4 regions of the Rhizobium sp. CBN3 genome follow, and region 4 is predicted to be linked to each of the others. Evidence: predicted binding sites of a transcription regulator. Region 4 holds the regulator's gene; each other region holds the start of a gene.
The links. The regulator LexA, encoded in region 4, represses DNA repair genes until DNA is damaged. The targets are predictions, from matches to a motif close to TGTTCNNNNTGTGTTCNG.
Positions count from the first base shown of each region.

Region 1: the regulator LexA is predicted to act here: its motif matches at 1,257-1,274, upstream of uvrA (excinuclease ABC subunit UvrA).
Region 2: the regulator LexA is predicted to act here: its motif matches at 3,035-3,052, upstream of QWJ46_RS18905 (ATP-dependent helicase).
Region 3: the regulator LexA is predicted to act here: its motif matches at 4,752-4,769, upstream of QWJ46_RS26715 (ImuA family protein).

Region 1 covers NZ_JAULSE010000016.1:98,688-106,066, forward strand. Annotated here, with positions in the region: gene uvrA (excinuclease ABC subunit UvrA) at 1-1,134, opposite strand, end outside; gene QWJ46_RS22415 (single-stranded DNA-binding protein) at 1,416-1,931, shown strand; gene QWJ46_RS22420 (MarC family protein) at 2,016-2,663, opposite strand; gene gyrA (DNA gyrase subunit A) at 2,891-5,689, shown strand; gene QWJ46_RS22430 (hypothetical protein) at 5,864-5,998, opposite strand; gene QWJ46_RS22435 (hypothetical protein) at 6,035-6,190, opposite strand; partial or broken gene QWJ46_RS22440 (hypothetical protein) at 6,333-6,632, opposite strand; gene coaD (pantetheine-phosphate adenylyltransferase) at 6,723-7,217, shown strand; gene QWJ46_RS22450 (peptidylprolyl isomerase) at 7,261-7,379, shown strand, end outside.
Region 2 covers NZ_JAULSE010000012.1:51,139-58,517, reverse strand. Annotated here, with positions in the region: gene murA (UDP-N-acetylglucosamine 1-carboxyvinyltransferase) at 1-604, opposite strand, end outside; gene QWJ46_RS18935 (hypothetical protein) at 697-891, opposite strand; tRNA gene QWJ46_RS18930 (tRNA-Thr) at 1,048-1,122, shown strand; gene QWJ46_RS18925 (hypothetical protein) at 1,145-1,585, opposite strand; gene QWJ46_RS18920 (DUF982 domain-containing protein) at 1,847-2,089, shown strand; gene QWJ46_RS18915 (hypothetical protein) at 2,314-2,577, opposite strand; gene QWJ46_RS18910 (hypothetical protein) at 2,731-2,997, shown strand; gene QWJ46_RS18905 (ATP-dependent helicase) at 3,100-5,160, shown strand; gene QWJ46_RS18900 (MBL fold metallo-hydrolase) at 5,209-6,147, opposite strand; gene QWJ46_RS18895 (enoyl-CoA hydratase/isomerase family protein) at 6,389-7,379, opposite strand, start outside.
Region 3 covers NZ_JAULSE010000026.1:22,160-29,538, forward strand. Annotated here, with positions in the region: gene QWJ46_RS26690 (site-specific DNA-methyltransferase) at 1-709, opposite strand, end outside; gene QWJ46_RS26695 (plasmid pRiA4b ORF-3 family protein) at 1,058-1,831, opposite strand; gene QWJ46_RS26700 (hypothetical protein) at 2,027-2,350, shown strand; gene QWJ46_RS26705 (SOS response-associated peptidase family protein) at 2,646-3,419, opposite strand; gene ligD (non-homologous end-joining DNA ligase) at 3,480-4,547, opposite strand; gene QWJ46_RS26715 (ImuA family protein) at 4,830-5,606, shown strand; gene QWJ46_RS26720 (DNA polymerase Y family protein) at 5,527-7,038, shown strand; gene QWJ46_RS26725 (error-prone DNA polymerase) at 7,035-7,379, shown strand, end outside.
Region 4 covers NZ_JAULSE010000020.1:40,410-47,788, forward strand. Annotated here, with positions in the region: gene kdsA (3-deoxy-8-phosphooctulonate synthase) at 1-180, opposite strand, end outside; gene QWJ46_RS24430 (VOC family protein) at 177-1,073, opposite strand; gene lexA (transcriptional repressor LexA) at 1,272-1,988, shown strand; gene QWJ46_RS24440 (ComEC/Rec2 family competence protein) at 1,969-4,401, opposite strand; gene gltA (citrate synthase) at 4,691-5,980, shown strand; gene lpxB (lipid-A-disaccharide synthase) at 6,009-7,178, opposite strand; gene QWJ46_RS24455 (LpxI family protein) at 7,175-7,379, opposite strand, start outside.

The DNA of each region.
Region 1 (7,379 bases), on a different contig from region 4:
CTCGATTTTGTCGTCGGTGCCGTTCAGGATCACGTCCTTGGCCTCGTCGGACAGGTCGTTCCAGCGAGTGCCGAGCTTGAAGCCGTAATGTTTGCCGAGCGCTTCCAGCGTCTGGTTGTAATAGGGCGAGGTCGACTTGGCCCAGGGGGCGATCGCCCCGTCGCGCAAGGTCCGCTCCGGTTCGGGCACGATCAGGTCCGGGTCGATCTTCTGCTGCGCGCCGAGACCGTCGCAGGTCGGGCAGGCGCCGAAAGGGTTGTTGAAGGAGAAGAGCCTGGGTTCGATTTCTGGGATGGTGAAGCCCGAGACCGGGCAGGCGAATTTCTCCGAAAACAGCACGCGCTCATGCGTCTCGTTCAGCGACTTGTTGGCCGAACCGCCGGCCGAGGTCTCCTCCGGCGGCAGCGGCTTGTCGGCGAATTCGGCTATCGCCAGGCCGTCGGCGAGCTTCAGGCAGGTTTCCAGGCTGTCGGCCAGGCGTGCCGAGACATCCGGGCGCACGACGATACGGTCGACCACCACGTCGATGTCGTGCTTGTATTTCTTGTCGAGAACAGGCGCCTCGGCGATCTCGTAGAACTGGCCGTCGACCTTGACGCGCTGGAAGCCCTTCTTCATCAGCTCCGCCAGTTCCTTCTTGTATTCGCCCCTGCGGCCGCGCACGAGCGGCGCAAGAATATAAAGACGTGTACCCTCGCCGAAAGCGAGAATGCGGTCGACCATCTGGCTGACGGTCTGGCTCTCGATCGGCAGGCCGGTCGCCGGCGAATAGGGTACGCCGACGCGGGCAAAGAGCAGGCGCATGTAGTCGTAGATCTCGGTGACGGTGCCGACCGTCGAGCGCGGGTTTCGCGACGTGGTCTTCTGCTCGATTGAAATGGCAGGCGACAGCCCATCGATCTGGTCGACATCGGGCTTCTGCATCATTTCGAGGAACTGCCGGGCATAGGCCGACAGGCTTTCGACATAGCGCCGTTGGCCCTCGGCATAGATCGTGTCGAAGGCGAGCGAGGACTTGCCCGAGCCCGAAAGACCGGTCATGACGATCAGCTTGTTGCGCGGCAGATCGAGATCGATGCTCTTCAGATTGTGCTCGCGCGCGCCGCGGATGGAGATCGTCTTCAGTTCGCTCATCGTCTCTGCTTTGGTTTTCTGGATATCAGCCCTTATTTAGTGATGCCAACGGGCGAGTCGAGGCTGAATATCCGGGAAGGCTCAAGGTTTTCGATTCTGTTGACAGGATCATACGGATAAACTAGAACAAATAAAGAACAAATTTCCTGATGAATGCATGCGGCTTTCTGATGGGATAAACTGTGGATTAAACACCGTTCGCGCGCATCTGCGGTCTCTATGGTTTAAGGTGCGCTGATCGATTAACGCCGCCGGGCAGGGCGGCAGGCAGGGTGAAAAGCATGGCTGGTAGCGTGAACAAGGTAATTCTGGTTGGAAACGTGGGTGCAGACCCCGAAATCCGCCGCACTCAGGATGGCCGGCCGATCGCCAATCTCCGTATCGCGACCTCGGAGACCTGGCGTGACCGCAATTCCGGCGAACGGCGCGAAAAAACCGAATGGCACACTGTCGTCGTCTTCAACGAAGGCCTCTGCAAGGTGGTCGAGCAATATGTGAAGAAGGGCGCCAAGCTCTATATCGAAGGCCAGCTGCAGACCCGCAAGTGGCAGGACCAGCAGGGCCAGGACCGCTACTCGACGGAAGTGGTGCTGCAGGGCTTCAACTCGACGCTGACCATGCTCGACGGCCGCGGCGATGGCGGCGGCGCGAGCTCCGGCTTCGGCGGCGGCCGCGGCGGCAGCAGCAACAATGATTACGGCGACGACTACGGCGCCCCGGCTCCCTCCTCGTCGCCCAGCCGCGGCGGTGGCGGCGGCAACTTTTCGCGCGATCTCGACGACGACATCCCGTTCTGATCGATCATTTTTCTGGCCAGGAGAAGAGTTGAGAGCATGATGCCTTTGATGGCGTCATGCTCTTTTTCTTTGGTCTTGTGGCGTTCAGCGCGGCGTCGCGCTGATGAGATTGAGCGCCGCTTTCGCGCCGTCGACGACGAACTGCACCGCAAGGGCTGCAAGGATGACGCCGAGGAGGCGGGTCAGGATCGCCCGGCCGGTGACGCCGAGGAAACGGTCGAGCGTTTCGGCGATCAGCAGCATGAGGAAGGTCAGCAGCAGAATGGCGGCGATGACGCCGATCAGCTGGGCCTTTTCGACCGAGGTCGCCAGCGTGCCGGAAAGCAGGATGGTGGCCGAGATCGCGCCGGGACCGGCGATCAGCGGCAGGGCGAGGGGAAAGACGGCGATATTCTCGATATGATCCTTGGTGATCGCCACCTCGGTCGTCTTCTCCTTGCGATCCTGCCGCTTCTCGAAAACCATCTCGAAGGCGATCCAGAAGAGCAGGAGCCCGCCGGCTAGGCGGAAGGCGCCGATCGAGATCCCGAGCACGCCGAGCACGCCTGCGCCGAACAGGGCGAAGACGGCGAGGATGATGAAGGCGATGGTCGAGCCGCGCAGCGCCACCTGCCGACGCTCGGCGCGGCTCATGCCGACCGTCAGCCCCAGGAAGAGCGGTGCGAGCCCCGGCGGGTCGATGGTGACGATGAGCGTGGTGAAGGCGTTGATCAACTGGTCGGCGCTTGCCATCGTCTCTCCGGAACATCATATGAATGCGTGGTTTTCATGATTGTGAAGCGCCGGTTCCGATTTGGCAAATATCCCGCGGCGGCATTTGCCCGGTTCGGCCGGAAAACTTGCGCGCTTTACCGTCTTTACGCCGCAAAAGCCTGTTCAAAACGCGCTCAGAAATTGGCGTGGGAACAGGCTTTCCGCTATAAATCTTCGAGTGATTCTAGAAGAGATCGTGATCTGTTTTGACTGAGCAAACACCCCCCGGCGGCGGGAAGCTCCCGCCAGGCATCGAGCCCATCTCCATCATGGAGGAAATGCAGCGGTCGTATCTCGATTACGCCATGAGCGTCATCGTCAGCCGCGCGCTGCCCGACGTGCGCGATGGCCTGAAGCCCGTGCACCGGCGCATCCTCTATGGCATGTCCGAGCTCGGCATCGACTGGAACAAGAAATACGTCAAATGCGCCCGCGTTACCGGCGACGTGATGGGTAAATACCATCCGCACGGCAATGCCGCGATTTATGACGCGCTCGCCCGCATGGCGCAGCCCTGGTCGCTGCGCCTGCCGCTGATCGACGGTCAGGGCAATTTCGGCTCGGTTGACGGCGATCCGCCGGCGGCCGAACGATACACCGAGTGCCGCCTGGAAAAGGCTGCTCATTCACTGCTCGACGATCTTGACAAGGAAACCGTCGACTTCCGCGACAACTATGACGGCACGCTCTCCGAGCCGGTCGTGGTACCCGCCAAGTTCCCGAACCTGCTCGTCAACGGCGCCGGCGGCATCGCCGTCGGCATGGCGACCAACATTCCGCCGCACAACCTCTCCGAAGTCATCGACGGCTGCATCGCGCTGATCAACGATCCGGCGATCGAGCTGCCGGAGCTGATGCAGATCATTCCCGGCCCTGACTTTCCCACAGGCGCCAAGATCCTCGGTCGTGCCGGCATCCGCTCTGCCTACGAGACCGGCCGCGGCTCCGTCATCATGCGCGGTGTCGCCACCATCGAGCCGATGCGCGGCGACCGCGAGCAGATCATCATCACCGAGATTCCCTACCAGGTGAACAAGGCGACGATGATCGAGAAGATGGCCGAGCTAGTGCGCGAAAAGCGCATCGAAGGCATCTCGGACCTGCGCGACGAATCCGACCGCCAGGGCTATCGCGTCGTCATCGAATTGAAGCGTGACGCCAATGCCGAGGTCATCCTTAATCAGCTTTACCGCTACACGCCGCTGCAGACCTCCTTCGGCTGCAATATGGTGGCGCTGAACGGCGGCAAGCCGGAGCAGCTGACCCTGCTCGACATGCTGCGCGCCTTCGTCTCCTTCCGCGAGGAAGTCGTTAGCCGAAGAACGAAGTTCCTGCTGCGCAAGGCGCGTGAGCGCGCCCACGTCTTGGTTGGTCTCGCGATCGCCGTCGCTAATATCGACGAAGTCATCCGCGTCATCCGTCAGGCGCCGGATCCGCAGTCGGCCCGCGAAGAGCTGATGACGCGCCGCTGGCCGGCCGAAGATGTCGAAAGCCTGATCCGTCTGATCGACGATCCGCGCCACCGCATCAACGACGACCTGACCTACAACCTCTCGGAAGAGCAGGCGCGCGCTATTCTCGAGCTGCGCCTCGCCCGCCTCACCGCGCTCGGCCGTGACGAAATCGGTGATGAACTCAATAAGATAGGCGAGGAAATCCGGGATTATCTCGATATTCTTTCCTCGCGGGTCCGCATCCAGACCATCGTCAAGGACGAACTAACAGCCGTTCGCGACGAATTCGGCACGCCGCGCCGCACCGAGATCGTCGATGGCGGCCTCGAAATGGACGACGAGGATCTCATCGCCCGCGAAGACATGGTCGTCACCGTATCGCACCTCGGCTATATCAAGCGCGTGCCGCTGACCACCTACCGCGCCCAGCGCCGCGGCGGCAAGGGCCGCTCCGGCATGACGACTCGCGACGAGGATTTCGTTAGCCGGCTATTCGTGGTCAATACCCATACGCCGGTCCTGTTCTTCTCCTCCCGCGGCATCGTCTATAAGGAGAAGGTCTGGCGTCTGCCGATCGGCACGCCGACCTCGCGCGGCAAGGCGCTGATCAACATGCTGCCGCTCGCATCCGGCGAGCGCATCACCACCATCCTGCCCTTGCCCGAGGACGAGGCTAGCTGGGATAACCTCGACGTCATGTTCTCGACGACGCGCGGCACGGTTCGCCGCAACAAGCTGTCGGACTTCGTCCAGGTCAACCGCAACGGCAAGATCGCCATGAAGCTGGAAGAGGAGGGCGATGAAATCCTCTCCGTCGAGACTTGCACCGATCGGGACGACGTTCTTCTGACCACGGCGCTCGGCCAGTGCATCCGCTTCTCGGTCGATGATGTCCGCGTCTTTGCCGGTCGCAACTCGATCGGGGTGCGCGGCATTAATCTCGGCGAGGGCGACCGCATCATCTCGATGACGATCGTCGGCCATGTCGATGCCGAGCCATGGGAGCGGGCCGCCTACCTCAAGCGCTCTGCCGCCGAACGCCGGGCGATAGGCGTGGATGAAGAGGACATCGCTCTCGTTGGCGAAGAGGTCACGGAAGAGGGGCAGCTTTCCGACGAGCGCTACGAAGAACTGAAAGCGCGCGAGCAATTCGTGCTCACCGTCTCCGAGAAGGGCTTCGGCAAGCGTTCGTCCTCCTACGATTTCCGTATCTCCGGCCGCGGCGGCAAGGGCATTCGTGCCACCGACACGTCGAAGACGGGCGAGATCGGCGAACTGGTTGCGGCCTTCCCGGTTGATGATGGCGATCAGATCATGCTTGTCTCCGATGGCGGCCAGCTCATCCGTGTGCCGGTCGGCGGCATCCGCATCGCCAGCCGCGCCACCAAGGGCGTCACCATCTTCTCGACGGCCAAGGACGAGAAGGTCGTCTCGGTCGAGCGCATCAGCGAGCCGGAAGAGGATGAGACGGAAGAGGCTGTCGAAGGCGCCGCTGGCGCCGATGAGACACCTGTCGCCGATGGCGATCCGGGCGGTGCTGCCGAAGAATGATCGAATGAACGGGGCGGCTTCGAGCCGCCCTTTTCTGTTAGAGCCCTGCTTCCAGGCTGAAGCACTCAGTTGGCTCACTCACTGCCCAAGAAAAAAGCCGGACGCTGGGTGCATCCGGCTTTGAAAGGCCCAGGCGGCGAACGGTGCCGCTCATGGGAGGGGAAGAGAGGAATGTCAGAACGCGCTATGCTTTTCGTTCAGCGCCTTCACCTCTTCGCCTTCGCGCCGCAGCGCTGATATCGTCGAGGCCACAGACACGATGAACATGACGCTGATGAGGGCGGTGAGCACTGTCAAGATCGTGAACATAGGCATTCCTTTCCTGGGGAGTGGCGTACTCGCTCCTCAGTACTGGCCCAGTACGGCTGTGCGAGCCGAAGCATAGGGGCCATAAACCTTGGAGGTATCGACCTTCTGATCATAGAGAGCGACAGTTGCGGTGAGCATGCCCGTGACCATGACCATCCAGAGCACGTTAATCATCGTAATCTTGCCGGGCATTATTAGTCCTTCCTGCCGCGCTTTGACGCATTTCTGTGTCGGTTGAGTGAACGCACCCGTTTAAGAATGGTTCCGTCGGATGTTGAGGGGTGTTTAGCAACGGCGATCTGAAGCCTCCTTGAATGTCTCGTTCATCTGGCGTTCAGATTCGCAGTCCGGTTTTTTCTTGCAGCCGGCCCTCATTTCCGCGCAGCCGGCCTTGGACACGCACGATCGCCGCATGTTCGGCAAGCTCTGGCCGCACCCAGTTCACCTCGTAGCGATCGGCGAAATAGCCATAGGCCACCTCGGCGACGAGGGAGGAAGTGACAGCAAACGCAACGAGCACGATCAGCATGGGTCTCAGTCATTCGGGAGCGCCGGCTGCCGGAATGGCATCGGCTGGGTTGATGATCCGAGTTAAGCAGATGCCGTCTGAAACGGCCTTGAATGGCACGTTCATCCGTTGTTCAGCCGGGCGGCGCGGCCGGGTAAATCACTTGCGACAAGTCCGCATCCGTGACAAAAGGCGTCAAACGAATGGCCGGGCCAGATGACGACAGCTTTTTATCCTGGGTCCTTCGACCCGATCACCAACGGACATGTGGATGTTCTGGTCCAGGCGCTGAACGTCGCCGAAAAAGTCATCGTCGCGATCGGCATCCATCCTGGCAAGGCGCCGCTCTTTTCGTTCGAAGAGAGAGCCGAGCTGATCCGCCTGTCGCTGGCCGAAGCCTTGCCCGGCAAGACCGGCGAAATCATGGTCGTCGCCTTCGACAATCTGGTCGTCGATGCCGCCCGCGCCCATGGCGCCACGCTTCTGATCCGCGGTCTTCGCGATGGCACGGATCTCGACTACGAAATGCAGATGGCCGGTATGAACCGAACGATGGCACCCGATATCCAGACCATCTTTTTGCCGGCCGGCACGGCGTCGCGGCCCATTACCGCCACATTGGTCCGCCAGATCGCCGCCATGGGCGGCGATGTCAGCGCTTTCGTCCCGGCCGCCGTCCTGCAAGCCCTCACATCCAAGCGCCCAAACTAGCAAGCGCAAAAGCCTAGGCGGATAACGCCGCAATGGAGCTCACATGAAACTCTTTTATCTCGCATTTGCCGGTGTGCTGTATCTCGCCTCCTTCGCGGGGGATGCGTTGGCCCAGTCGGCCGATCATTATCTCACCATTCAGCTGAAGAACGGCCCGGTGGT
Region 2 (7,379 bases), on a different contig from region 4:
CGGGTTCACGGGCGGCGTTGCCGATGACAGTCGTGCCGCGGGCAAGGGTCGCCGCCATCATCAGCACATGGGTGGCGCCGACCGAAACCTTCGGGAAGGTGTAGCGCGCGCCGATCAGACCGCCGTCGGGCGCCCTGGCATTGATATAGCCGGCATCGATCTCCATGGTCGCACCAAGCGCCGTCAGGCCTTCGATGAAAAGATCGACCGGGCGCGTGCCGATGGCGCAGCCGCCCGGCAGCGACACGCGGCAATGGCCCTCACGCGCCAAGAGCGGACCGATGACCCAGAAGGAGGCGCGCATCTTCGAGACGAGTTCATAGGAGGCGGTGGTATCGACGATCGTGCGGCAGGTGAAATGGATCGTGCGGGCGTAGGAGTCTTCCTGGCGCTCGCGGCGGCCGTTGACGGCTACGTCGACGCCGTGATTGCCGAGGATGCGCATCAGAAGCTCGACATCGGCCAGATGCGGCACGTTTTCCAGCGTCAGCGTATCACTGGTCAGAAGCGAGGCGATCATCAGCGGCAGTGCGGCATTCTTGGCGCCGGAAATGGGAATGATGCCATTCAGCTCATTACCGCCGACAATTCTGATACGATCCATGTGCGCTTACTTCCTGAAAGTTCTGTCTTGAAAGAAGGAGTGAGGTGTTTAGGGGATTTACGAGGAGGCTTCAATTCGCCCCGGACGGAACATTACGATTCGTCCATTTTTGCGGCGGGCAATCCATTTGTCTCATCGGCCTGGCCGGAACGGCGGGCACGCACCTGCTGCTTGCGTCTCGAGAGATTTTCCCTGAGCTTTTCGGCGGCGCGCTCGCGGCGCAGTTTCGCCTGTGCCTCGATCGCCTCTTTACGGCTCTGCTGGCCGGTTTCGGTCTTGTCGTTCATGTGAACAGAATTAGCCGAATTCGCGCCGATCCAAAAGTCCCCTGCACCTCTATCCACGCGAAGTTGGATTTTGCGGCTTGCGCTTATCGTCAAGCTGTGGCAATAGCCGCCCCGTTCCCGCAATTGAGCCGGCTGGCTCCATGCGGATCTGGTCCTGCTGCCGTAGCTCAGTGGTAGAGCACACCCTTGGTAAGGGTGAGGTCGGTGGTTCAATCCCACTCGGCAGCACCAGTTTTCTCTTAGGCCGCGGACACTATTTCGCGCTCGTTCCGCCAGCCTGGCGACAAACGGGAAGCAGAATGCTGCCATTAGCATAGACGGGAATTTCAGTGACTTCGAGATAATAAGGTAGGAACGGGGATGACTCCCACCGTTGGATCAGTTCGCCGGTTACCACCACCTCACCTGGGATTGGCGCGTGGGGTAGCGCATTAACCCCATCAAAAATGCCCTCGACATACCATCGATCAAGGCTTTCTGATACTATCCAGGCGGCGATATCTATCGTCTCCCCCTTCACCAGTCGCTCAAGGTTGTTGCGTAAATATTCCCGCTGCATTTTGGGGATGATTTCAATGGAGATACGCGTCAGGAGAGCGTCTTCGGCTGATATCTCTGCGCCGCCGGCGAACGCCGGCATTGCCAGCGCCACTGAGAGAAAAGCAGCCTGAATCAAATTTCGATCGAAACCCATGTCGAGCCCCCAGCTTTCCGAGCACGGTAGCGGTAGCAGCGCGCTAGCGCCATACAACTTATCTGCGACTACTCAAAATTGCTCCGGTCGCGCACACCCAGGCGATCCGCCTCACTCAAGCTGGCATTCGCCTGATCAGCAACAAACGATTCACCATTGTTGACGGCAAAAATCGCGCTAGAATGCCTACCATGGCGGCGTCCGTCCTGAGAATGGGAGGCGCAGCATCCTGTTTCTGTCGACAATCGTGGAGGAGCATCGATGGCAACTGAACGATGGAACAGCCCGGTCACGGTCGGTTTCGAAGATGCCGATGCGCGAACGGTTACCGGGCCGTTCGATGCGTTGAAATGCCTGGCTGATTTCTGGCCGAGTTCGCGCGGGCTTCATTATATCAAGGCGCGCAGCACCTGCCGGGCAGCGCTCGACGGGCGCAAGAGCGTGGAGGAGGCGAGAGCCGAGTTCCTGGCGGCGGCCGAAGAGGCGAAGCTGAAGCTGCATTGACCCAACAAGGGCATCAGGTCGTTTCCGATTTGGTCAGCAAACCGTGCCGGAACGATACATTGTTTAATTTTCACTTAACCCTGCATCGAGGGGGTGCGGGGTTTTGGCGCAAAGGGCGTTGCGCCTGAGCCAGCTGTTTCGATAGAAAACATCCAGCCGTCATGATGACGGTCAGAGGCTCGTCATCCGGAAACGCAGGCGAGCCTCGTTCGAGCGGATCGGTTTCAGCAATCCGCGCCGGCCTCATTCTCCATCTCGATATATCCCACACCGATGATCGTGCCGTCAGCCGCGCGGATGAAGGACGGCAGGTAGTGCGGCTCCGCCGGCTCGCAGGCGACACTGCCGGTATATTCGTTGAGGGCGATCTGATCCTTCGGCAAAGCGGAATAATCCATGCCCGTCTCGAGCGATGCATAGGCTGAGCCGGCAAAGACGCCGCAGCCGATGATCAGGGTGGACGCCCAGAGGCGAAGAAGCGTCTGCATGATGGTCTCCAGCGTTTCGGGTCGGCTTTTCAACACCTGGGGCGGCGCTTTGGTTCCCTCAACGCCGCAACAGCCCACTGCGCATCAGTCAGCCCTTGGTGAAAGAGGCCACGCTTTCCATATCTGTCGGCAGTCTGAAGAGGGATGACTGCGATGAAAGCGTTTCTGCCCGCCTTGTTTGCCGGGGTATTGCTAGCCGGCTGCTCCTCGGCCGATACGGCCGCGCTCGAACCGATTCCCGGCAGCATCACCTATGGCGGCCAGCCGCGAACCAAGCTCACCAAGTCGCCGGTCGGCAGCGCGGTCTATAACCAGTTCTACAACGAGACGGGCCAGCGTGTGGAGGAAACCTATATTCTTCAGCCGGACCGCAGCCTGAAGCTGGTACGACGCGAAGTGGGACCGGATTTCCCTGATTGAGGATCGCCGCGCCGCAGGCTTGACAGCGGGCGAAATCGCGAACATTCAAGGAACATCTAATCTTCTCGCAGTGATTCTGCGGGAGCCCGACCGGACGGCTGGATGTATCTCGAAAAGCTCAATCCCCAGCAGCGCTTAGCCGTCGAGCACGGCACGCTCACCGACGGCAGCCATATTGCCGGGCCGCTGCTGGTCATTGCCGGCGCCGGCTCCGGCAAGACCAACACGCTGGCGCATCGCGTCGCCCATCTGATCGTCAAGGGCGCCGATCCGCGCCGCATCCTGCTGATGACCTTCTCGCGCCGGGCAGCCGCCGAGATGGCGCGGCGTGTCGAGCGCATCTGCCGCGATGTGCTGGGTGCCAATGCCGGCGTCATGGCCGATGCGCTGTCCTGGTCCGGCACCTTCCACGGCATCGGCGCGCGGCTGCTGCGCGATTATGCCCAGCAGATCGGCCTCGATGCCGATTTCACCATTCACGACCGGGAAGACAGCGCCGATCTGATGAACCTCATCCGGCACGATCTCGGCTTCTCCAAGACGGAAAACCGCTTTCCGGCCAAGGGCACTTGCCTTGCGATCTATAGCAGGGCGGTGAATTCGGAGACCGCACTCGATCAGGTGCTGCGCGACGCCTTTCCCTGGTGCGCGGCGTGGGAGCAACAGCTGCGTGAGCTTTTCGCCTGCTATGTCGAGGCGAAGCAGGCTCAGAACGTGCTCGATTACGACGATCTCCTGCTCTACTGGGCGCAGATGGTCGGCGAGAGCGTGATTGCCGAGGATATCGGCAGCCGCTTCGACCATGTGCTCGTCGATGAGTATCAGGATACGAACAGGCTGCAGGCCTCGATCCTGCTGGCGCTGAAGCCCCAAGGGCAGGGGCTGACCGTCGTCGGCGACGACGCGCAGTCGATCTATTCCTTCCGTGCGGCGACGGTGCGCAATATCCTCGATTTTCCCGGTGCCTTCAGCCCGGCCGCTAATGTCGTCACCCTCGACCGTAATTACCGCTCGACGCAGCCGATCCTGGCGGCGGCTAATGCCGTGATCGATCTGGCCTCAGAGCGCTTCACCAAGAATCTCTGGACCGAGCGGCAATCGGCGGAGCGGCCGCGCCTCGTTTCGGTACGCGATGAGGCCGAGCAGGCGCGTTATATCGCCGACAAGGTGCTCGACAACCGCGAGGAAGGCCTGAAACTCAAACAGCAGGCCGTGTTGTTTCGCGCTTCGCACCACAGCGGGCCGCTGGAGGTCGAGCTGACCCGGCGCAACATTCCCTTCGTCAAATTCGGTGGCTTAAAGTTTCTCGATAGCGCCCATGTCAAGGACATGCTGGCCGCGCTGCGTTTCGCCCAGAACCCGCGCGACCGGGTGGCCGGCTTCCGGCTGATGCAGATCCTGCCGGGCGTCGGGCCATCGACGGCGCAGAAGGCGCTCGACCTGATGGCCGAGGATGCGCGCCCGATATCGGCGCTGGCCGAAATGCCGGCGCCGCCGCGTTCCGGCGAGGACTGGACTGATTTCGTTGCCATGCTGCAGGAGCTGAAATCCGGCAAGGCCGGTTGGCCGGCGGAGATCGGACTGGCGCGGCAATGGTACGGCCCGCATCTGGAACGGCTGCATGAGGACGCCGCGACCCGGCAGGCCGATCTCCTACAGCTCGAACAGATCGCCGGCGGTTATGCCTCGCGCGAGCGTTTCCTCACCGAACTCACGCTCGATCCGCCGGATGCGACCAGCGACCAGGCCGGCGTGCCGCTTCTCGACGAGGATTATCTCATCCTTTCCACCATCCATTCCGCCAAGGGTCAGGAATGGACGAGGGTCTTCATGCTGAATGTCGTCGACGGCTGCATTCCGAGCGATCTCGCCGTCGGCGCCACCGCCGAGATCGAGGAAGAACGCCGGCTGCTCTACGTCGCGATGACGCGGGCGAGAGACGGCCTAGATCTGGTCGTGCCGCAACGCTTCTTCACTTATGGGCAGAACGCGCAGGGCGACCGGCACGTCTATGCCTCGCGCAGCCGCTTCATTCCCGCGACGCTGCTGCAGTTCTTCGAGGCCTGCAGCTGGCCGCAGGTGAAATCGGACGCCGCCGCTCAAGCGCAGGTGCGGCAGGTGCGCATCGATGTCGGCGCCCGCATGCGCGGGATGTGGCGATAGAGCGCGCCGCATGAAGCGTAGTTCATGCGACGCGTTTGGGTTGGGCGCTCAGTAGTCCCAGAAGACCGGCACCCAACGGAAGGCTTCCCCGTCCACCGCTACCCGGCCGACGGACGGGAACGGCAGGTGCGTGGCCACCAACTGTTCGCCGGTCGCCGCCAGCTCCCGCAAAAGATCGAGGCGAACGCGAGCCGCTTCTTCGGGATCATGTTCGAAACCATTGTACCAGTCGGGGTGCTCGAACCCGACCGCGAACACCGCATCGCCGGCGAATGTCAACCTGTCACCGCCGGACGCCAGGCGAACCACGCTATGTCCGGGGGTGTGGCCGCCGGTGCGACGAACGACCACCCCGGGCGCCACCTCGGATTGCTCGTCGAACAGCGTGAGATGGCTGCCATACTCGCTCAGGAACCGTTTTGCCGTCGCCCGAAGCGCGTCCGGGAAGCCGGGCGGCATGGACACGTGGCTGAAATCGGGTGCTTCCCAGAACTTGGCCTCGGCGGCCGCCACGTGGATCCTGAGGTCGGGGCGCAACCGGTCCTTGACCCCTTCGACCAGCAAGCCGCCGATGTGATCCATGTGCAGGTGCGTCAGCACCACGTCGGTCACGGATGCCAGATCGATGCCGGCGCCTTCCAGTCGCTTGATCAACTGACCCGCGCGCGGCAAGTTCAAGTCCGGATCCAGCCCCAAGCCGGCGTCGATGAGGATGGTCTGCCCGCCGCTGCGCACCAGGACCACGTTCAGCGCCCAGTCGAAAGCGTCCCGCGGCAGGAACATATCGTCCAGCCAGACTGCCCGGTCGGCCTCCTCGGCGTTATGTCCCAGCATCGCGGTCGGAAGCGGCAGCACACCATCGCTGATGATCAGCACTTCAATTTCGCCGATCCGCACCGCGTAACGCGACGGAACCAATTCTTCATGTTTCGGACTGCCAGGCTCCTGCTGACCAGGCGTACGGGTTCTTGCTTCTGCCTGCGACATGATGCGCTCCTGTTTTGATCGAGAGATGTCGGTTATGGGTCACGTCGCGGACACTATGCCGAAGCGTATCTGGCGGTCGATCAGGTCAAGGGAGAGAGAAACCTAGGCTTTAGGACAGGGCGGCCTATGGTTTCGTCGCGTCGCGCCCGGAGATTTGGTATTGAAGAGACTGGCAACAGGAAGCAAAAGGCTCTCACCCGCCCCACGGTGCCGCGCATTCGGCATTCAGAGGATGACAGCGTCAGAGTGATAGCGGCGGGTCGGCCGGTTTCAAGAAACGTTCGACAGTTGCCGGCTCCACAGCCTCGACTGATGCCGGCGACCATTTCGGATTGCGGTCCTTGTCGATGACGGCGGCGCGAATCCCTTCGAAGAAATCGGGATTATGCAGCATCTGCAGGCAGGCGCTGAGCTCGCGGCCAAGGCATTCGGCAAGTGAGGCGCTGCGGCGGCCGGCTCTCAGAAGCCGCAAAGCGAGCTTCAAGCTGGTCGGCGAGCGCGTCAGTAGCACGCGGCGCGTCTCGGCAGCGAACTCGCCCTCCTCCCCGGCGAGCGCCGCTAGGATCTCCTCGACGCTGTCGAAACGAAACGCGCGATCGATCACCGCCGCGTTCTGCCGCAGTCGGCTCTCGCCCTGGAGTTCGGCAAACGCCTGCAAGCAGGTATCGACATCAATCGACGAACTGCCGAGCGGCAGGCTCGACAGTGCTTCGATCACTTCGCCAAGCCGCGAAGAGGCGACCTGAACATCGGCGAGACAGGCATAGATCGCGTCCACAGCAGCAATGTCGAGCCCGGTCAGGCCGAGCCATGTTCCGGCTTCGCCGGGTGCCTTCGGCAGCAGCCATGTGGCGCCGACATCGGGGACATAGCCGATGCCGGTTTCGGGCATGGCAAGCCGCGTGCGCTCGGTGACGATGCGATGGCGGCCGTGCGAGGACAGACCGACGCCGCCGCCCATGGTGATGCCGTCCATCAGCGCGACATAGGGTTTGGGATAGACGGCGATCATATGGTTGAGGCGGAATTCCTCGCGCCAGAAGGTTCCGGCGAGATCATTGCCGGCGCGGGCGCTTTCATGCAAGGCACGGATATCACCGCCGGCACAGAAGCCGCGTTCGCCTTCGCCCGTTATCACGACGCTCGCCACGTCGGATTCGGAGGCAAAGCCCTGAAGGGCTTCGGCAAGCGCGCGGATCATCGGCAGCGTCAGACTGTTCAGCGCCCGCGGC
Region 3 (7,379 bases), on a different contig from region 4:
GCCGCTTCGCCGCATTGGCGAGGATCGTCGCCGGGTCCACCCGTTCATGGACATGGAGCGAGACGGTATCGACCTCGAAGCTCAATCGCTCTGCCTTGCCAGTCCAGTTCAAATAGGGCGCCTGCAGCCGCTTCAGTTCCCGCAGCGCGTCCTCCATCCGCTCGGGATCTTCGCTGGCCAGCGCGTCGTCGATCAGCTTCTCGATTCCCGCGCGCGCAGAGTCAAAATTCAGCACCGGGTCGAGATGCGGGTCATAGGCCCAGACCGTCTTGTCGCCATCTGGATCTGTACCGGCATGGACCATCCCGACCTCGGGGTTGTTCACCCGCGTCTCGCCGTGGCGGTAGGACAGCACCTCCACGAGCCCGTCCGCCCTGCGCGCGACCTTCTTCCCGGCCTTGGCCCTTCGCTGACGCGAGGCGGCCTCTTCGGTGTGGATCAGTTCGAACTGGTCGTCCTCGTCACTCTCATCCTCGTCTAGGTCGTCTTTATCATCGTCCGGTTCATCCGTGACACGGAAGATCGACCCGCCACGTCCCTGGCCACTCCCCAGCACGCCCTCATCGATCAGCGCATCGCGCGCGGCGATGTAGTCGTCTTCGGCAAGGTCCGGCATGTGCTCGCGCAGCAGCGCAAGCATCGCCCCGTTGCCAATGGTGGAGCCATCTTCGGGTGTCAGGGACAGGATTAGATTGGAAATATCGGACATGGGGCCAGGAACTCATAAACGGTCTTGTTCTTCATTACCTATCGCGCCGGTTGTCCGTTTGCACCTAGGAATTCTATTTCCTGATGCCCGACTGAAGATCATAAAGCGAGCAAGTATGCGAATGGTCGCTTCGGCGAAGCTCTAGCGCAGCATCGAGGGTTGTCGCAAATGGCCCCTGAGGAGCGTGAGCGAGCCGCTCTCAACGCGGAACGTTTGCTTTACCCGCTGCACTCCAACAAACGGCCTGACAGGTTGCGGTCCCCTTCCGGACAGCCCATAGCAGACCAGATGCTTGATCTGGCTGATTTATTTACCGCCTTGCATCCGAAATTCTGGCGGGTCGTTGGTTCATATCCCTTCAAGGCGTCTATCTTGAACCTCATCCAATTCATTTCGTGGACATGGGTTTGGGTTTTGGTTGGTACAGGCGCCGTTTGACGAGCGCAAAGCGTTGCGGAGATCCTTGTCCACCACCGCAAGATCGAGCCATTCCGGATCGAAGTAGCCGCCGCACCACCGGATAGTTTCAGTATATTCCGGATCTTCCTTGTCGGCGATGATCTCCAGGAAGCGCTCATAGCCGGAAACGCCGCCAACATCTTCGGGTGGCCGCGCCCTTTCGCCAGCAATGCAGCTTCCCTGTTTTGGCGAAGGCGCGAGTGTCAGGAATTCCTCGACCGCAACGGTGTGCCGCCAGCCATCCCCGAAATCATAGTTATAGCTGAAGACAGAACCTTCTTCAAAGTCCAGCAAGCGAACCTCTGTCTGATCGAAGACGCGAGGATCGTCGTCGGTCGCGTCCTCTGTGAGGACCTCGATATCACCATAGCGTAGACCACCAATCCGAAACTCGTAGAGATGATAGTTCCACCAGTTGAAGGCAGCCTGAATTCCGAGATGCAGGTGCTGAAGATTCCAGTCGATGGGCAGGACTAACCGACGCCAGACTTGCGGCTGGATCTCGTCGATGGAAACTTTGATCTGCACGGCGTTTGCGGGCTTGAACATGACAGGAATGAACAAGGTCGCAAGGAGATCGTCAAGAAGGTCGCTCGACGATATGGCTGGGATCGGCACGCTCCTGGCAGCAACCTGCCGGCTTGTGCAGGCGTCGATGCTCACTATCTCTGGTATGGGCCTGAATTGGAGCATCGCCATGGATCAAAGCGCGGCCGATATGGTGTCGAAGGTGTGCATCGAAATTCTTCCGCCGGAACGGGAAGACACCTGCACTCCGGACGCAGCAATCTGTCCCTGCTGTCGAAAGTTGCGCCCGGCATCGAGCATGGATGACGATGGCTGTGGGATTTGTGACGAATGCCTGGCGCCCTGACCTCCAGCAAAGAAGCGTCTGCTGTTTCTGCCTCATTTGAAGCCGCGCTTGCCAGACTATCTGACGGCTATATTCACGGGAATTTCGGTGGTCGAGCATGGGGCGTGACCGTCAAGCGGTCGGAGGACGGAAAGCGGACTTGGCTCTATGGCGAGGAGCTTGGCGGAACAGATATCATCAGCTTCAACTTCTATCGATTGGCTGCATCAGGCTCGCTGCTGAAGCCGTGCGAAATGTCATCCACCAAGGTGATCGAGTTCGTTCTCGGCTTTGAGCCGAGTACGCAGAAAGCTGTGCCTTCATCATAGTGGCCGAAAAATAAGCAAAAGATTTATGTTGCAATGCAGCATACGCATGGCTGCATTGCGATCTGAATGCTGGCGATCAAAGAAGCCTCTGGTATCCTCAGGGCATCGAAGCAATGCACCTCCTCCCGCAGGGCTTCGTGTTTCAGGCGACCCACCCCTCCTCCCAAGGGACGTCTGACGGAACAGCGGCACTCCTCCTCCCAGCCGTTGTTCAATTCTTTCGAAAAGCCTGCCGCACCTCCTCCCGCTGCAGGCTTTTTCGTTTTACGACAGATTCGTGGTCTGAGATCAGGCGTCAAAGCAGACTACCCTGTTCCACCGGCTCTCCGGATTTCGACACGATCGTAGATCCGTATGGTTCGCGTGAAGAAATGATGAGCGCATCATTCTGTAGTGGTCGAGCGAGGTGCTTTGCCTCGTCCCAAGGCGCCCGCATCCAGATGTCGGTTTCTTCCTTTGTCAGCAACAGTACCGGCATGGCCTTCTCGTGGATGGGCTTGACGAGATCGTTGGGATCCGTGGTGAGAAACCCATAGAGGTCGTCAGTGGTCAGGCCGTCCCTGACCTTCCGCACGCTTTTCCACTGCGGCACATGAATGCCCGCAAAGAACATCAGCGATTTCGCCTCATCGCGGGCAAACCAGGTATTGGGTACCTTGCCGCCGGTTTCCTGGCTTGCCGGATCCGGTTCGGCAAAGCTTGTGACCGGGACCAGGCATCGATGCTCGATGCCAAACCATCGTGTCCAGTGGGGAAGGTTAAGCTTGCGGACATTGGTCACGCCCCGGTCCGGTTCCATGCGGATGAGCTCGTCCATTTCGACTGCCTGACCCTTGGCTCTCAGTTTCTCCGCCCGAGCTTCCGCAGCCTTCTTTTGCACGAAAATCGGCGATGGCAGGCCCCAGCGCGCATGCACGAGCTGCTTTCTTCCGTCAGCCGTGTTGCGGACGACCGGCCCCATCTGGTCGGGGTTCATCTGATAGGCCGGCATCAGATTGATCAGGCTTTCGGCATCCTGGGCCCACTTCGCGACCCAGTCCTTGTCTTCCATCCGGTAGAGATTGCACATCCAACGCCATCCACGTTCGCAAGGTCGTGGAAGACAATCTAACGGACGATACCGATTTCGCTAGTCGAGCGTGAAGACGTCGGCATTGTCCTGACGTTCCCGCAAGCCCTTGTAGGATGGATGCCGCAGTTTGCCGTCTCCGGTCCAGGCCCGAAACTCGATCTCGGCGATCAAGGTCGGCGCGACCCAGACGATGTCAGCTTTCCCGGCGAAGGACACAGGTGGCTGCTTTTGCTTCCAGCGCAGATTGTCGAGCGTCTTGCGCAGCCTATCCATCTCGGCTTGCTTGAAGCCCGTGCCGACGCTCCCAACATGAACAAGATCATGGTCGCGGTAGGCGGCAAGCACGAGAGACCCGAAGCCGCCAAGCGACGCCGTGGATGGCTCATAGCCGACGATCATGAAGGCTTCGCTCTCAACGCATTTGACCTTCACCCAGTCGCCGGTGCGGCCGGAGCGATAGGGCTGATCGAGGTTCTTGCCGACGATGCCTTCGAGACCAAGGCGGCAAACGTTCTCAAGCAGGACAGCGGGATCCGCGTCGAACGTCTCCGAAAGACGGATGGCGCCATCTTTCTCGGTGAGCGTATCCTCAAGAAGATGCCGGCGCGAGCGGTATTCGATCCCGCGCAGATCATGGCCGTCGAGATAAATTAGATCGAAGGCGTAGAGAATGGCGTCCGAGGCGCGGTTGCCAGCGGCCTTTCCAGAAGCGCCGAGCGATTGCTGCAGCAGCTCAAAATCCGGTCGCCCTTCTTGGTCAAGCACCACCGCCTCGCCATCGATGATCATCGTCGCCGGCCCGAGCGCCCGAGCGGCCTCTGCTATATCAGGAAAGCGATGCGTCCAATCATGGCCACCACGTGTAAGGATGCGCACACCTTGCGGCTCGATATGGACCGCCAGGCGATAGCCGTCCCATTTCAGCTCCCAGCTCCACTGATCACCTTTTGGCGGATGTGCCTTCAGCTCAGCCAGCGCTGGCTCAACCCGATCGGGCATGGGATCGAAAAGCAGCTGTGGCTGTGCCGGATTGCGTTTCCTGCGTGGCTTCGAGCGGATCGGAGCTTCGCCGTCACGAAGAAGCGGCTTTGTTCTAGGTGGGTTTGACCTGGGAGGCTTTGTCATGGCTGAAGTGCAGCACAAAAAGCTTAAGAACATTGCGACGAACTGACTTCTTTCCCCGCTATCCACCGGCAGGGCCCAAACGCCCGGAAACTGCGCCAAAAATTCTTTTCGGCCTTACGCGATTGATTCCGTTCGCAATCTTCAAGATCGCTAATGCTAGGCGAATATTCCTACGCTCAATGTGTCTTGACTCTTTGCTGGCACAAGAACAGATAGTGAACATATCGCCCGCCCGACATGATGTCGATCCCGCCAACGCGACCTTGAAGGGAGCCGTGAACGATGAATGCTGCCCGTGCCACGAGGGCCCCTGAGGAGGTTTCCGATGTGATCGCCAATCTGCGCGAGCGCATCGCATCAATGGAGGGTGCGCAGGCCAGACGTGCCGGCTGTCTGCCCTTCGGTCTGTCGGAGATCGATGCGGTCCTGCCGGGCGGTGGTCTCGCCCATGGAGCGCTGCATGAGTTCGCGGGCGGCGGTTCCGGTACTGTTGATGGCGCGGCGGCGGCACTCTGTGTGGCCGGCATTGCCGCGCGAACCAAAGGCCCCGTCGTTTGGTGTTTGACCCGACCGGATCTATTCTTTCCGGCGCTTGCCCAGGTGGGCCTCCATCCCGACCGGGTGATTTTTGTCGAGTCCGACAGGGAAGAGGATGTTCTGGCCAATATGGAGGAGGGACTGTCGTTCGGCGGTCTCGGAGCGGTCGTCGGCGAACTTGTCCGCCTGCCGATGGTCAGTTCCCGCCGATTGCAGCTAGCCGCCGAGCGAACCGGGACGATGGCTCTTGCCGTCCGGCGATGGCGACGGCAGACCGAGGCGAATGATTTTGGCCAGCCGACGGCGTCAACAACCAGATGGCGGGTCAGTGTGATGCCATCGGAAGAGCTGCCGGTACCGGGGGTGGGCAGGCCTCAATGGTTTCTTGAATTGATGCGCGTGAAAGCGGGTGAGTGTGCTGAGTTTCTCGTGAGGGCGTGTGATGACAAGGGTCGTCTCGATCTATCTTCCGGATCTGCCGACGGATCGTATTCGGCGGGCGGATCCCTCCATTTCGCCTGAACAGCCAATTGCCGTGATCGCAAGAAGCGGGTCGAAGCGATGGGTTTCGGCTGCCGACCCGGCTGCCCGGGTGGCAGGCGTGCATGTCGGCATGCCGGCGGCAAAGGCGCAGTCGCTGTTTCATGGCCTGATGATGGTCGACGCGGATATCGAAGCCGATCGGGTAGCCCTCGAACGCATCACACTGTGGGCACTAACAATCTATTCGCCGATCGTCGCGATTGACGGGATCGACGGCATCGTGATGGACACCGAAGGCGCCGACCACCTGCAGGGCGGCGAGCTGCCAATGGTGACAAAGATCGCCAACCAGTTTCTGGGCAGGAAGCTGACTGCCCGCGTGGCGGTCGCCGACAGCTGGGGTGCAGCCCATGCCTGCGCCCGCGCAATCAAGCGCGAGACGATTGTCATTCCGCCGGGTGAGACAGTGCGGGCCGTCGAAAAGCTGCCTATATCGCTCCTGCGCCTGCCGGCAACGATTGTCAGCGATCTCCGCATTCTCGGATTTCAGACGATCGGGGAGCTTGCCAATACCCCGCGCGCGCCGCTGACGTTGCGCTTTGGGCCGGAGGTTGGGCGCCGTCTCGACCAGATGCTCTGTCGCATCGCCGAGCCGATCAAGCCAATCCGGACGCCTGAGCTGGTCGAAGTCTCGAAAGCCTTCGCTGAACCAATTGGCGCTGCCGAAACGATCAACAAATATGTCGGCCGCCTCGTCGTCCAACTGGTCGATGAGCTTCAGAAGCGCGGCCTTGGGGTGCGCCGCGCCGACCTGATCGTCGAGAAGGTCGACGGCACCAGACAAGCCATTCGCGCAGGCACTGCCAAACCTGCCCGCGACGTTGCCTGGCTGACGAAACTGTTTCGGGACCGGACGGAAAAGATCGAGCCGGGTTTCGGGATCGAGAGGCTCACCCTTGTCGCCGTCATGGTAGAGCCATTGGAGGAGGCGCAGAAAGTCTCTGCTCTGGTCGAGGATGACATCACCGATGTGACACCGCTCATCGATATCTATGGAAATCGGGGCCAGCGGGTCTATCGCGTCGCGCCGGTTGCATCCGATGTGCCGGAACGTTCCGTCCGGCGGATCAGTCCCGTTGCTGAACCGATCCCTGTTGCCTGGGTGAGCCATTGGCGCCGTCCAGTCCGGCTTTTGCCACGACCCGAACTGATCGAGGCGATTGCGCTGATGCCGGACCGGCCGCCTGTTTCCATCGTCTGGCGCGGCAAGCGCCGTAAGGTCAAACGCGCCGACGGCCCGGAACGCATCTTCGGGGAGTGGTGGCAGCGTGACGCCGAGATGGAGGCGGTGCGGGACTACTTTCTCATCGAGGACGAGGCAGGCGAGCGCCTGTGGGTGTTCCGCTCCGGCGACGGAGTGGATCCCGAGACCGGGTCCCATCGCTGGTTCTGCCACGGGATCTTCGCATGAGCTACGCCGAGCTGCAGGTCACGACCCACTTTTCCTTTCTGCGCGGCGCCTCCTCTGCACAGGAATTGTTCGAGACGGCGAAACAGCTCGGCATCGAAGCACTCGGCGTCGTCGATCGCAATTCGCTGGCCGGGATCGTCCGCGCCCTGGAAGCATCTCGCGCCACGGGTCTGCGCCTGGTCGTCGGCTGTCGGCTCGATCTCGCGGATGGGATGTCTGTGCTGGTCTATCCGATGGACCGATCCGCCTATTCGCGCCTGACGCGCCTCATCACGCTGGGCAAATCGCGCGGCGGCAAGAACAACTGCATCCTGCACTGGGACGATATCGTCGCTTACTCC
Region 4 (7,379 bases):
GACCAGCCCGATGTCAAGCTTTGCGCAAAGCTCCTTCAGCGTGCCGGCTACCATGAAGGCGTGGTCGCGGCTCTCCATCTGGCAGGGGCCGGCAATCAGCGACAGACGGGCGGTATTGGAAAAGGTGACCTGGCCTGCGCCTTCGCCGATCCTGACTTCGGAATTCGTGTCGATGCTCATCGTGTTTCCTCGAAGGCGAAGAGCGCACCCTGCCCGGGCGTGGGCTTCACCAGAATACGGTTGTTCTTGCGCGTGTAGGTCACCCCGTTAGCAGCCAAATGCGCTTCTGTCACGGCAAGATCGACGACAGTGAAGAGGATTGCCCGCCCCCGCAGGCCGCGATCGGCTGACGAGACTGCAGTCTCGAAATAGGCCTCCAGCCCTTCCGGCGTCATCAGGCTGATCTTCGCATTCGATGCCGCGATATTCATGCCGAAACCGGTTTTCTCCACCGCCGCCTGCCCCATCGCAAGTCCGACGAAGGCGGCGAATGCCGCCGGCTCCGGCGCACAAAGCGCGATCTCGGCAATGCCGATCACGCCATTGGCATGCGTCTCCAGCGCGGCGCGATCTGTCGGGAACGAATTAATGCGCTGGCAGGTAAAGAGAAAGAAATCGGGGGCGCGCAAATCAGCTGCAAAGGCCAGCTTGAAGCTGCCGACGCTCTCCGAACCATCCGGCATCCGCATCGGTCGGCTGAACTGCAACATCTCACCGGCGCTCGCGCCGTTGCCGACGAAGCGCTTATGATCGAGGCCGGCATCCTCGCTGAGGAAGGCCAGCGCAGAAAGTCCCTCCTCGCCGCAGCGGAAACGGAAGGCGCGATTGCGGGCGATGAAGACATTGCCCTGGCGGGCCGCTGCCTCGCTCTCCTCGACACTCGCCACGCCGAGCGGCTCCAGATAGGTCTTGTCGGCGAAAAAGACGCAGGCATTCTCCGTTCCGAAGGGATGGCGCGCATCGGCGGCGACGGTGAAACCGAGCTTGCCGAGCCTTTCACGCGCCAGATCGATATTGACCACGGGCAGCACGACATGATCCAGCGGGTGCGACTTGGCGGAATGCGCGTTCATGAATATCCCTCCTGAAACCGGCAAGAGATGTGCGACAGCACCTCACTCAATGCAAGACATGTGTGCCAATCCGGCGAATGAAAATAAAAATCTCGACGAGTTGGCGCGAAGTTTTACGGAAATTTAGCTACTTGCGGAACACATATGGAACATATAGTGTCCGTTCTGGATTTGTTTCAATCACGGGGTCTGACGTCGATGCTCACGCGCAAACAACAGGAGCTTCTCCTTTTCATCCATGAGCGCATGAAGGAATCCGGCGTTCCTCCCTCTTTCGACGAAATGAAGGATGCCCTGGATCTCGCCTCGAAATCCGGCATTCACCGGCTGATCACGGCGCTCGAGGAGCGCGGCTTCATTCGCCGCCTACCGAACCGCGCCCGGGCGCTCGAAGTGATCAAGCTTCCGGAGGCCTATAACCCCAGTCTTCAGCGTCGCGGTTTTTCGCCGAGCGTCATCGAGGGCAGCCTCGGCAAGCCCCAGCCGGTCGCCGCCCCCGCTGCGCCAAAGCCGGTCGCCGACAATGGCAACTCCATCTCCGTGCCGGTCATGGGGCGTATCGCCGCCGGCGTTCCGATCTCGGCGATCCAGAACAACACTCACGATATCGTCGTTCCCGCGGATATGCTCGGCTCCGGTGAGCACTATGCGCTGGAGGTCAAAGGCGATTCGATGATCGACGCCGGCATCTTCGACGGCGATACCGTGATCATCCGCAACGGCAGCACCGCAAGTCCCGGCGATATCGTCGTTGCCCTCGTCGATGACGAGGAAGCAACGCTGAAGCGTTTCCGCCGCAAGGGTGCCTCGATCGCGCTCGAGGCCGCCAACCCGGCCTACGAGACCCGCATCTTCGGGCCCGACCGGGTCAAGGTGCAGGGCAAGCTCGTCGGCCTCATCCGTCGCTATCACTGACGCCGGATAGGCTGGAATCGGTAAAACGATCGTTGCGCCAATCATAGGCGCGATGGCGCATCCATGGTCGCGACAAAGCATCGAAGGCGGTGGTGACCTCCGGGCCGCTGTCGGCGAAGCGCAATTCGACGGAACCGGTCCTGCGTAGCGTCTCGCCGGTGAAAAGCGCGCCACCTGAACGGCAGTTGTTGAAACGCAGACGGACCGAGGTCACGACGATATCGGCCGTATCGCAGGCCGGGCCAAGATAGGCGGCATTGTCGATGACGGTGACGATATGGCCATTGCCGAGTCTTGATGTGCACCAGGCCTTCTTGACGCAGGAAAAGCGGTTTGCTTCACCGCCTGCTGCGGCTGCCCGCATCGCTGCACTCGCTTCGTTCTGCTGATCGCGGGAAAGCCTGACACGGCGGTCTTCTCCTTCCGCCGGGATAGCCGGACCATCCAGCATCTTCGGCGGATCATGTGTCGGCAGGACCAGCGCTCGCTGCCACTGGTCGAAGATGAAATCCGGCGGGTTTTCACGGTTGGAAGCTATTGCCTCAGCCGCGACGACCGCAACCAGACTGCCATCCTCCGAAATCACCAGATCCGGCGGCCGGGGAACCGGCAGAAGCAGCACGATAAGGGTCGAGATGGCGATGATCGATGTGCCGATATGGCGCAGCCGGGTACGCAGCAGCGTCAGCAGCAGAAAGCCTGCCACCGCCATTGCGAAATACCAGCCGGGCAAGCGGCCGATGCCGATATCCCCGCCCCAGCCGGACACCGTCTTGGCAACCGCAATCACCAGATCGAGGCCGAATCCGACCACCTTCCAGAGCGGAGCGTCCAGACCGAAAGGCATGAGCAACATCGCCAGCAACCCGGCCGGCATGACGATGAAGGAGATGATCGGCATCGTCGCAAGATTTGCCGGCAGGCCATAAGCCGTCAGGCGATGAAAATGCTCGATCGAAAACAGTGCGGTGGAAAAGCCGCCGATCAGCGAGGTGAGGAAGACGCCGCCGAAGAAACTGGCGACTACGGCCACCGGCCTGATGATCGGCAATTTCGGAAAAGCGTTTTCGCGGACACGCCTGTCCTTCCACAGCTGATAGCCCGATACCAAAGCCAATGTCGCGGCAAAGGACATCTGAAAGCTCGGTCCCAATACTTCCGAAGGTGAAATGGCGATGATGATGAGCGCTGAGAGAACGACATTGCGCAGGCTGATCGACGGCCGGTCGAAGAAGACGGCAATCAGCATGATGGCCATCATGATAAAAGCGCGCTCGGCCGAAACCCCGAAACCGGAGATCAGGTAATAGGCGGTGACGGCGATGAGCGCACCGGCAGCGGCGATCTTCTTTGTCGGACAGGCTTGGGCGACACCGGGAAAGAGGCTGAGCAGCATCCGGAAGCCGACGAAGAAGATGCCGGCCGACAGCGCCATGTTGAGGCCCGAGATTGCGACGATATGGGCAAGGCCGGACTGGCGCAGCGCCTCCGTCGTCGTCTTCGAGATGGCGCGCCGTTCATCCGTCACCAGGGCAGCGGCAAAAGCGCCGGTGTCGCCGGGCAGGATCGATCTTATGCGGTCGCCGATGCTGCTGCGCAGCCGGTAGAGCCATTCGAGCAGCGCGTCCGACGTCCACCTGGCCGCCTGCGGGCCGACCTGCGCGTCGAGCTTCTCCGGCGCACCGTAGAAGAAACCGTTGGCGCCGATGCCGTCGAAATAGGCACCGAAGGAGAAGTCGTTGAGCGCGGGAAGTGCGGGGCCTGCCGGCGGCGTCAGCCGTGCCCTGCCGGTGATGATGTCGCCGATCTCGAAAGGCACATCGGCGCCCCGGACGATCCCGGTGATGCGTCTTGGCGGCCGTTTCAACTCCGGCGCCTCGGTGCCGGTGACGGCAAGAATGTAGCGCCAGCGCCCGCGGCCGTCGCCTTCCCGCCGTTCGACGCGGCCGGTCACCGTCGTTGTCACGGATGAATCGAGGATCGCCGTCGAAGCCCGCCAGCTCTCGAACTGAGCCGAGAGCATGCCGCCGGCGAAAAGTGCGAGCCCCATGAAACTTGCGCGCAAGGCCGGCCGGCTGGGACCGGTGAGGAAAACCGCGGCCGCCGACACTAGCAGGCAGAGCAGCGATGCAACGAGGGGAAAATCCGATCCGCCGAGAAACCAGAAGGCCGAGCCGGCTCCGAGGAAGACCGGCGAGAACAGCAGCAGGCGGCCATGATCGGCCTCTTCGCCCAGCATGCAGGCTCCGGCACGCAGCGATTGCCAGGCGGCGGCCAGCAGCCGACGACGCAATGGGGTCTGCGACTGCGTCCTTACCGATTGAGTCACCACCGCAGGCGCAGGAAAATCCGGCGGATCGGCAAGGCCGACGCCCGCTTGCGGCCGCAATTCGGCTGTCGTCAATTCCTGCATGCCCCGCCCAAGATCACCCCGCGAAGTCGTCAGAATGCAACCTTCACGTAAATCCGGCAAGAATAATCGGTTGAAATAAGACGCAAAAACCAAAGGAGCAAAAGGTCAGTCGAATCATCGGCTTCCGCTATGCGTGCGGCTCATCGCTGCAGTGCCTAAAAGGTGATGCCGCAATGCACAAAATGCCATCACGGTAACTTGGCATTAGCGTCACGATCATATAGCTATCGGAAAGGACGCTTAACCCCTATGGCGCTTTTGTGGCGCCACCGACATTTCGGAGGACAGCATGACGGATCAAAGCGCTACAATAAAAATCGGTGACAAATCAGTCGACCTCGCCGTCAAAAGCGGCACGATCGGCCCGAGCGTCATCGACATCGGTGCCCTCTACAAGAACACCGCTTCCTTCACTTACGATCCGGGCTTCACCTCGACCGCATCCTGTGAATCGAAAATCACCTATATCGACGGTGACGAAGGTGTGCTGCTGCACCGTGGCTATCCGATCGAGCAGCTCGCCGAGCATGGCGATTTCCTCGAGGTCTGCTACCTCCTGCTCTACGGTGAATTGCCGACGGCTGCGCAGAAGAAGGATTTCGACTATCGCGTCACGCATCACACGATGGTGCATGAGCAGATGAGCCGCTTCTTCACCGGCTTCCGCCGTGATGCGCATCCGATGGCCGTCATGTGCGGCTGCGTCGGCGCGCTGTCGGCCTTCTATCACGACTCGACCGACATCACCGATCCGCACCAGCGCATGGTCGCCAGCCTGCGCATGATCGCCAAGATGCCGACGCTTGCCGCCATGGCCTACAAGTATCATATCGGCCAGCCCTTCGTTTACCCGAAGAACGACCTCGACTATGCGTCGAACTTCCTGCGCATGTGCTTTGCCGTCCCCTGCGAGGAATATGTGGTCAATCCGGTGCTTGCCCGCGCCATGGACCGCATCTTCATCCTGCATGCCGATCACGAGCAGAACGCCTCGACCTCGACCGTCCGTCTCGCCGGTTCGTCGGGCGCCAATCCGTTCGCCTGCATCGCCGCCGGCATTGCCTGCCTCTGGGGCCCCGCGCACGGCGGCGCCAATGAAGCCGCGCTCAACATGCTGAACGAGATCGGCACGGTCGACCACATTCCGGAATATATCGCCCGCGCCAAGGACAAGAACGATCCGTTCCGCCTGATGGGCTTCGGTCACCGCGTCTATAAGAACTACGATCCACGCGCCAAGATCATGCAGAAGACGACGCATGAAGTGCTCGGCGAACTCGGCATCAAGGACGATCCGTTGCTGGAAGTGGCGATGGAGCTGGAGCGCATCGCGCTCACCGACGAATATTTCATCGAGAAGAAACTCTATCCGAATATCGACTTCTATTCCGGCATCACGCTGAAGGCGCTGGGCTTCCCCACCACCATGTTCACCGTGCTCTTCGCGCTTGCCCGCACCGTCGGCTGGATCGCTCAGTGGAACGAGATGATCGAGGATCCGGAACAGCGTATCGGCCGTCCCCGCCAGCTCTATGTCGGCGAACCCAAGCGCGACTACATCCCGGTTTCGAAGCGCTGATCGCTTCAGAGCTCAAAAAGAAACCCGGTCAGGAATGGCCGGGTTTTTTCTTTTTCAAAACGTCGAGAAGGATTTCGGCGGCCTGTTCGCCGGGCGGCTTTTCCGTCTGCATGCGCTGCCAGATGAGATCGTAACCTTCCTTCATCGCCTTCAGCTGATAGGTATCGACCGACAGCCTTTCCATCCAGCGTGCAAGGCTTGCGCCGCGAACGACATCGTTCAGATATTCCGGCACGACCGGGTAATCGGCGATCAGGTTCGGCAGCGCGCCGGTCCAGGTCTTGATGCCCGATGTCAGCATGCGCATGATCCAGTCGACCTTGTAGGCAGAGACGACCGGAACGTCGGCAAGGGCGAGTTCGAGAATAACGGTTCCGGACGCCGCCATGGCTGCATCGGCCTCGGCAAAGGCCTTCCATTTTGCTTGCGTGCCGACGACGATCTCCGGCTTTACGGCCCACCCAGCCGTCATTTCGCGGACAAGCGCTTGCCTGTGCGTCACCGTCGGCAGAATGAAGCGTGTCGGCCCGTTGCGGGCGACGAGTTCATTCGTGGCGACCTCGAAGTAAGGCAGAAGCTTCTGGATCTCGGAGGAGCGCGATCCGGGAAGAAGCAGGATCGGGCCATTGCCTGGCTGCCTTCCCACGCGCAGGCGACGTGTCTCCAGCAGCGCTGGATCGGCGACCAGACGATGCCCGACATAGGTTGTCCTCGGACCATTGAGGCGCTGCATGGCTGCCGGTTCAAAGGGCAGGACGGCAAGCACGTGATCGACATAGCCGAGCATGCGCGTGGCGCGATATTCCTTCCAGGCCCAGACGCTTGGACAGACGTAATTGACGACCGGCAGATCGGGCAACGCGGTGCGCACCCGCTTGGCGACGCGATGGGTGAAATCGGGACTGTCGATGATGACAAGGATATCCGGTTTTGCGGCGATGATCTCAGCCGTGGTGCGACGGATCAGGCCAAACAGCCTTGGCAGCCGGCTCAGCACCTGGGTGACTCCCATGATCGACAGCTCGGAAAAATCGAACAGGGAGTTCAGCCCCTCCGCCTGCAGCCCCTCGCCGCCAACGCCGACAAGCTCCACCGGTCCACTGTAAATCCGCTTCAGCGCAGCGATGAGATCAGCGCCGAGCAGATCGCCCGACACTTCCCCGGCAATGACGGCGATCTTCAGCGGCGCTCCGTTCATTCGAGCCCCCATGCCGGCAGACCGCGGTCGATGCCGCAGACAAACAACCCAGCCTCGTCGGCGGCGCTGATGACTGCGGCCCGATCGAGCACCAGCGAGCGACCGGCTTCGATTGCGATGCCGGCAAGGCCGGCTTTCGCAGCGTTCAAAATTGTGGCAACGCCGATCGCCGGCAGGTCGGCGCGAATGTCCTGTTGCGGC